2 regions of the Agrococcus versicolor genome follow, and region 1 is predicted to be linked to the other one. Evidence: predicted binding sites of a transcription regulator. Region 1 holds the regulator's gene; the other holds the start of a gene.

Region 1 (4,047 bases):
GCTCGACGCGCTCGCCGAGCACGACCCGGCCGTGCGCCGTCCCGTGTCGACCGTGTTCGTCGGCGGCGGCACCCCCACGCTGCTGCCGCCCGGCGACCTCGCGCGCATGCTCGACGCCGTGCGCGAGACGTGGCACCTCGCCGACGACGCCGAGGTCACGACCGAGGCGAATCCCGACTCGGTCGACGCCGCCGACCTGCGCACGCTCGCGAGCGCGGGCTTCACGCGCGTGAGCGTCGGCATGCAGTCGGTCGTGCCGCACGTGCTGCGCACCCTCGATCGCACGCACGATCCCGAGCGCGTGCCGCAGGTCGTCGCCTGGGCGAGGGATGCGGGGCTCGACGCGAGCGTCGACCTCATCTACGGCACGCCCGGCGAGTCGCTCGCCGACTGGCAGCGCTCGCTCGACGCCGCGCTGTCGTACGACGTCGACCACCTGTCCGCCTATGCGCTCATCGTCGAGGACGGCACGGCGCTCGCGCGCCAGATCCGCCGCGGCGAGGTGGCGCCCGTCGACGACGACCTGCACGCGGCGATGTACGAGGCGGCCGACGCGACGCTCGCGGCCGCCGGCTACGACTGGTACGAGGTGTCGAACTGGGCGCGCGGCGGCGCCGTGTCGCGGCACAACCTCTCGTACTGGCACGGCGAGGACTGGTGGGGCGTCGGACCGGGCGCGCACAGCCACGTCGGCGGCGTGCGCTGGTGGAACGTCAAGCACCCCGCGGCGTACGCCCAGCGGCTCGCCGGTGGCGAGTCGCCCGCGCTCGCGCGCGAGGTGCTCGACGACGAGACGCGGCGCGTCGAGCGCGTCCTGCTCGAGACGCGCATCCGCGCCGGCCTGCCCATGGACGTGCTCGACGCCGACGGCGTCGCGGCGGTGCCGCAGCTGCTGGCGGACGGGCTGCTGGACGAGGAGGCCGCCCTGCGCGGCCGGATCGCTCCGAGCCTCGCAGGGCGGCTGCTGGCCGACGTCGTGGTGCGTCGGCTCACGTCGTCGACGTGACCGTCGGCGCTACTTGACGATGCGCCAGTTGAACGGGTAGCGGTACGAGCCGCCCGCGTTGACGCGCACGCCGCCGACGATGCCGAAGATGATGCCGAGCAGCGGGGCTGCCGCGACCGCGAGGTAGAGGATGCTCGCGATGCCGAACGTGATGACGGTGAGGATGCCGACGACGATCGATCCTCCGACCGAGATGATCGTCATGAGGATCTGGAAGTTCAGCGCCTCCTTCGACTCCTGCCGGACGAACGCGCTGCGGTCCTTGTACATCAGGTAGACGATGAGCGGGCCGAGCCAGCCGAGGCCGATGACCCATGCGATGCCGCCGAGGTGGCCGAACATCGCCCACTGCTTCTCGTCCTGCGGCGACATGGGCGCGCCGGCGGCGTACTGCGGCTGACCGGGGGCGCCGTACTGCGGCGCGCCGTAGGGCTGCTGACCGGGTGCGCCGTACGGAGCCTGCTGGCCGGGTGCGCCGTACGGCGGCTGCTGGCCGGGTGCGCCGTAGGGCGGCTGGCCGGGAGCCTGCTGGCCGGGAGCTCCGAAGGGCTGCTGCGGCGGGACCTGCTGCCCGGGTGCGCCGGAGGAGGGGGCGCCGGGCGCGGGGCTCGAGAAGGGCTGCGCGGGCTCGCCGGCGGCCGGTGCCGTCTGGTGCGCGCCGCCCTGCGGGGGCGCACCGAACTGCGGAGCCTGCGGCTCGTCCGGCGCCGCGGCGGGGCCGTTGGGGTCGGTCATGTCGAACCTCTCGATCAAGGTGCCGGGTGCGGCTGGGTCCATCATGGTCGCGCGAGGCTGGGAACGCACCCACCGATCGCGGTACGATTGGCACTCAGGAACGGCGAGTGCCAGACGAGGGGGGACGATGGTCACGGATCGCGGACTCCAGGTGCTGCGTGCGATCGTGCAGGACTACGTCGCCTCGAGCGAGCCGGTCGGCTCGAAGACCATCGTCGAGCGCCACTCGTTCGGCGTGAGCGCCGCGACGATCCGCGGCGACATGGCGATGCTCGAGGAGGCCGAGCTCATCGTCGCGCCGCACACGTCCTCCGGCCGCATCCCCACCGACAAGGGCTACCGCGTCTACGTCGACCGGCTGCAGGGCATGCAGCCGCTGTCCCCCGCGCAGCGCCAGGCCATCGCGCGCTTCCTCGACGAGGCCGACGACCTCGACGACGTCATGGCGCGCTCGGTGCGCCTGCTGTCGCAGCTCACGAACCAGGTCGCGCTCGCGCAGTACCCGTCGGTCGCGAAGGCGCGCGTGCGCCGCGTCGAGGTCGTGCAGCTCGCGGCGTCGCGCCTGCTCCTCGTCGTCATCCTCGACTCGGGCCGCGTCGAGCAGCGCATGGTCGACGCGGGGCAGCAGGTCGAGGGCGACGCGGCGCAGGCGATCGGCCGCGCGCTCGACGTCGCGGTCGCCGGCAAGCCCACGACCGACGCGGAGGAGTCCCTCGTCGCCGTCGTCGAGGGTGCCGACCCCGCGGTCGCCACCGCGACCGCCAGGGTCGTCGTCGCGCTCGGCGAGGCGCTCGCGCCCACCGCGGGCGACCGGCTCGTCATCGCAGGCGCCTCGCACCTCGTGCGCGGCCGTCACGACCTCTCCGGCTCCGTCACGCTCGTGCTCGAGGCGATCGAGGAGCAGGTCACGCTCCTTCGCCTCTTCGGCGAGATGGATGCCGAGGCGTCCGCCGTCGCGACCCGCATCGGGCGCGAGATGGCGGACGGGCTCGAGCAGACGTCGATCGTGACGGGCGCCTACGGCGCCGGCGGCCACGAGGCCGGTCGCGTCGGCGTGCTCGGACCGACCCGCATGGACTACGCATCGAACATGGCAGCCGTCCGCGCAGTGGCGCGGTACCTCACGCGGCTGCTCGACGACGAGGAGCGATGAGCGATCACTACGAGGTCCTGGGCGTGCCCCGCGAGGCCAGCCAGGACGACATCAAGCGTGCCTACCGCAAGCTCGCGCGGCAGCTGCACCCCGACGTGAACCCGTCGAGCGACGCGGCCGAGCGCTTCAAGGACGTGACGCACGCCTACGACGTGCTGTCGGATGCGCAGTCGCGCGCCGACTACGACCGCGGGCCGCAGACGGCGGGCTTCGGGCTCGGCGACATCTTCGAGCAGTTCTTCAACGGCGGCGGCGGCCGCCAGCAGGGCCCCAGGCCGCGCCGGCGGCCCGGCCAGGACTCGCTGCTGCGCATCGACCTCGACCTGCACGACGTCGTCTTCGGCGTGCACCGCGACCTGCGCGTGCAGACCGCCGTGCTGTGCGAGACGTGCGAGGGCCGCTGCGCGGCACCGGGCACGCGCGAGGAGACGTGCGACATCTGCCAGGGCTCCGGGCACGTGCAGCGCCAGGTGCGCTCGCTGCTCGGCAACGTCGTCACGAGCCAGCCGTGCGGCTCGTGCCAAGGCCACGGCACCGTCATCCCCTACCCGTGCCCGACGTGCGCCGGCCACGGCCGCGTCCGCGCCGAGCGCACGATCCCCGTCGACATCCCCGCGGGCGTCGACACGGGCCTGCGCATCCAGCTGCCCGGCCAGGGCGAGGTCGGCGAGGCCGGCGGCGACCCCGGCACGCTCTTCCTCGAGGTGCACGTCACGCACCACGACGTCTTCAGCCGCGACGGCGACGACCTGCTCGGCACCGTCGAGGTCTCGATGGTCGACGCCGCGCTCGGTGCCCACGCGACGATCGAGTCGATCGACGGCCCGGTGACGATCGACATCGAGGCCGGCACGCAGAGCGCCGACGTCGTGACGGTCGCCGGACGCGGCGTGGGCAGGCTGCGCGGCGCGGGCCGCGGCGACCTGCGCCTCGGCGTGCAGGTCGTGACGCCCTCGCGCCTCGATCGCAAGTCGGTCGACCTGCTCGAGCAGCTGCGCGATCGCATGAAGCCGCCGGCGCCGCGCATGGCGCAGTTCCAGCAGGGCCTCTTCTCGAAGCTCCGGGATCGGTTCCTGCGGTTCTGATGGCGCACTGCTACTACGTCGAGGCGCTCGACGTCGCCGTGGGGGACCGCGTGGTGCTCGGCGCGGAC
Region 2 (4,047 bases), 530 kb from region 1:
AGCCGTGCGGCTCGGGGTCCTTCTCGGTGCTGCCTGGGACTCTAGAAGTCCATGCCACCCGTGGGGTCGCCGGCCGGGGCCGGGTTCCGCTCGGGCTTCTCGGCGACGACGACCTCGGTCGTGAGGAAGAGGCCGGCGATCGACGCGGCGTTCTGCAGCGCGGAGCGCGTGACCTTCACCGGGTCGGCGATGCCGGCGGCGAGCATGTCGACGTACTCGCCGGTCGCGGCGTTGAGGCCGTGACCCGGCTCGAGCGAGCGCACCTTCTCGACCACGACGCCGGGCTCGAGGCCCGCGTTGAGGGCGATCTGCTTGAGCGGCGCGTCGATCGCGACGCGGACGATGTTCGCGCCCGTCGCCTCGTCGCCCGTGAGCTCGAGCTTCGCGAACGCAGCCTTGCCGGCCTGGATGAGCGCGACGCCACCACCGGCGACGATGCCCTCCTCGACGGCGGCCTTCGCGTTGCGGACGGCGTCCTCGATGCGGTGCTTGCGCTCCTTGAGCTCGACCTCGGTCGCGGCACCCGCACGGATGACGGCGACGCCACCGGCGAGCTTCGCGAGGCGCTCCTGCAGCTTCTCGCGGTCGTAGTCCGAGTCGGTCGCCTCGATCTCCGAGCGGATCTGACGGACGCGACCGGCGATGGCCTCGGCCTCGCCGGCACCCTCGACGATCGTGGTCTCGTCCTTCGTGATGACGACCTTGCGCGCACGGCCGAGCTGCGAGAGCTGGACGCCCTCGAGCTTGAGGCCGAGCTCCTCGGAGATGACCTCGCCACCGGTGAGGATGGCGATGTCGGCGAGCTGCGCCTTGCGGCGGTCGCCGAAGCCGGGAGCCTTGACGGCGACCGACTTGAAGATGCCGCGGATCTTGTTCACGACGAGCGTGGCCAGGGCCTCGCCGTCGACGTCCTCGGCGATGATGACGAGCTGCTTGCCCGCCTGGATCACCTGGTCGACGATCGGGAGCAGGTCCTTGATCGCCGAGATCTTCTGGTTGGCGATGAGGACGTAGGCGTCCTCGAACACCGTCTCCTGGCGGTCGGGGTCCGTCACGAAGTACTGCGACAGGAAGCCCTTGTCGAAGCGCATGCCCTCGGTGAGCTCGAGCTCGGTGCCGTAGGTGTTCGACTCCTCGACGGTGACGACGCCCTCCTTGCCGACCTTGTCGATCGCCTCGGCGATGAGCCGGCCGATCTCCGGGTCGGCCGCCGAGATGGACGCCGTGGCGGCGATCTCGTCGGTCGTCTCGATCTCCTTGGCCTGCGCGACGAGCTCTGCGGAGACCGCAGCGGTCGCCTTCTCGATGCCGCGCTTGAGGCTGATGGGGTCGGCGCCGGCCGCGACGTTGCGCAGGCCCTCGCGGACGAGCGCCTGGGCGAGCACCGTCGCGGTGGTCGTGCCGTCTCCGGCGACGTCGTCGGTCTTCTTCGCGACCTCCTTGACCAGCTCCGCGCCGATCTTCTCGAACGGGTCGTCGAGCTCGATCTCCTTCGCGATCGACACACCGTCGTTCGTGATGGTGGGGGCGCCCCACTTCTTCTCGAGCACGACGTTGCGGCCACGGGGACCGAGGGTGACGCGCACGGCGTCGGCGAGCGTGTTGAGACCACGCTCGAGGCCGCGTCGGGCCTCCTCGTCGAATGCGATCATCTTTGCCATTGCTGTCTCGTCCCTCCTGGACACGTCGACACGTCTGCTGGCACTCGACCGTCGCGAGTGCCAGGGTCGAGTCTGGCACTCAGGGCACGAGAGTGCAAGCGAGCGCGACGCCCGCCCGCGGGCGGCGCACGGGTCGCGCGCGGGTCAGGAGACGGTGGCGGAGCCCGTGGTCGGGACGAGCTCGACCCAGCTGTTGCCCTGGGCCAGGACGACGGGCTGGCCCGCGGCGTCGACGACCTGGATGGGGCTCGCGACGTCGGCCTTCGACCACGTCACGGGCACCCAGCTGCAGCCGCTCGCCACGAAGCCGTCGCCCCAGCGACCCTCGAGCATGGTCTGCGGGATGTCGCCGTTCGGCAGCACCTCCACGCGCAGCACCACGACGTTGGCGGCGCTCAGCTGCTGGCCGTTCGCATCGAGGTCGGCGCTGCCCTGCTGGCCGCGCTGCCACCTGCCCGTCGCGGCGTCGCAGCCCCACTGGCGCGACTGCGAGGGCGAGAAGGCCATCGACAGCTGCGCCGCCGGGCCGCCGGCGGCCTGCGACGTCGGCGCGGCCGCGTCGGTGGCGTAGGCGAACTGCGGCTGCGGCGGGGCGATCGAGGCAATGTCCTGCTGCAGCTGCGCCGCCTGCAGCAGCACGTTGTGCGGCGCGGCATGGGCGCCGCCTCGGGAGTAGTAGGCGTCGTGCGTGCCGGCACCGTGGATGACGTTCGCGACGTTCGTCGCCTGCATGGCGGCGACGAAGTGCGGCTGGCCGCCCGAGAACGCGATCATGCCGCCGAACGGCGACGCGATCGCGGGGTCCATCGGGCGGATCGAGCGCACGGGACCGATCTGCTGCGGCATCGTCGAGTGCCAGACGGCGACGTAGCGCGTGAGGCCGCCCTCGACGAGCTCCTCGTAGACGATGTCGGTCGACTCGAGCCCGTACTGCGGACGCGCATCCGGGTGGTTGTCGATCTTCGCCGAGATGCTCGGCAGCTGGATGGGCGCGTCGAGCACGACCCCCGTGAGCGGCGCCGTGACGACCTCGGGCTCGGGCTCGGCCGGGGCCGCGCTCGGCGTGGCGCTCGCGGACGGCGACGGCGAGGGCGTCGCCTCCGGCTCGCCGGCGCACGCCGTCAGCAGGACGCCCGCGACGATGAGGATCGCCGCGCTGCGGGTGGCTCGGGACGCTCGGGATGCACGCATGCGCGCCAGACTAGGCCGTGTCGAGCGGCGCTATCGCCGAGGCTCGCCGGGGACGACCTCACGGGCCTGCGGCCGGTCGCCGTCGCCCACGACGAAGTCGACGCGCTGGCCCTCGGCGAGCACGCGGAAGCCGTCCATCGCGATGTCGCGGTAGTGCACGAAGAGCTCGTCCGCGGTGTCGTCGACGACGACGAACCCGAACCCCTTCTCGCGATCGAACCACTTCACGGTGCCGCTGGGCATCGCGCCCCTCCCTCGTCTCGCCACGTCGTCGTCCCGCGAGACTAGAGGGGCTCCCTGGGGGACGCCCTCAGGACGATGGGGACGCGCCTCAGGGGGAGGCGGAGGGTGCGGGGTCGACGCCCGTGCCGACGATCACCGTGATCGTCGAGCCCGACAGCGGCTGGTCGGTCGCCTCGGCGCCGCCGACGCCGATGGTCTGCGCGACGCCGAGCGCGTACGGCTCGAGCTCGCCTTGGAAGTACACGGTCGTCGTCGCGCGCTGCTCGCTCGCGTCGGCGATCGCCGCGACGGGCCATCCGGCCGCCTGCAGCGCCGCCGCGACCTCGCCGGCCGCCCCGACGCCGGATGCGTCGAGCACCGTGATCGTCGTGCCCTCCGGCAGCGCCGTGGGATCGGTGATCGGCTCGGGGCCGGTCGGCATGCTCGTGTCGACGTCGCTCACGCGCAGCAGCTGCAGGGCGCCGAGCCCGCCGACGACGAGCACGACGCACGCGGCCGCCGCCACGACGACCGTCATCCACCAGCGCCACCAGCCGCGCTCGGGCTCGCGGTGCACGCCGACGCGGCCGAGCCTGGGCGGCTGGTCGAAGCGGTCGGTCACGATGCCTCCCCGCGATCGCGGATGCGCTGGAGCCTGCGGACGAGCAGGGCGTCGTATCGCAGGGCGGCCTCCGTGTCGATGAGCGCGTTGAGCTGCTGGTAGTAGCGGGTCGTGGACCATCCGAATCGCTCGCGGATGGCTCCGGCCTTCGCACCCGCATGCGTGCGCGACGACTGCTCGAAGTCGAGGATCGAGCGCTGCACCGCGGTGAGGGCGTCCGCGTCCTCGGGCTCGGACATGACCCCCGATCATAGCGATCGTCGCTCGCCGCTCGCGCTCGGGCCTTCGCGCACGGCGTACGCGACGACACGTCGCGCAGCCCTGCCGGCGCGTACGATCGAGGCATGAGCG

The links. The regulator HrcA, encoded in region 1, represses chaperone genes, less so after heat shock. The targets are predictions, from matches to a motif close to TTNGCACTCGNNNNNNNCGAGTGCNAA.
Region 2: a site for HrcA is predicted at 1,699-1,725, ahead of groL (chaperonin GroEL). Genes of this name have one in related genera too.

The regions. Positions count from the first base shown of each region.
Region 1 is NZ_BAAAQT010000006.1:755,823-759,869, forward strand. Features, by position in the region: gene hemW (radical SAM family heme chaperone HemW) at 1-1,006, shown strand, start outside; gene ABD249_RS11965 (DUF4870 domain-containing protein) at 1,016-1,741, opposite strand; gene hrcA (heat-inducible transcriptional repressor HrcA) at 1,869-2,894, shown strand; gene ABD249_RS11975 (DnaJ C-terminal domain-containing protein) at 2,891-3,979, shown strand; gene ABD249_RS11980 (16S rRNA (uracil(1498)-N(3))-methyltransferase) at 3,979-4,047, shown strand, end outside.
Region 2 is NZ_BAAAQT010000006.1:229,192-233,238, reverse strand. Features, by position in the region: gene groL (chaperonin GroEL) at 42-1,661, opposite strand; gene ABD249_RS09420 (DUF3048 domain-containing protein) at 1,806-2,852, opposite strand; gene ABD249_RS09415 (cold-shock protein) at 2,883-3,095, opposite strand; gene ABD249_RS09410 (LytR C-terminal domain-containing protein) at 3,184-3,696, opposite strand; gene ABD249_RS09405 (DUF3263 domain-containing protein) at 3,693-3,935, opposite strand; gene msrB (peptide-methionine (R)-S-oxide reductase MsrB) at 4,041-4,047, shown strand, end outside.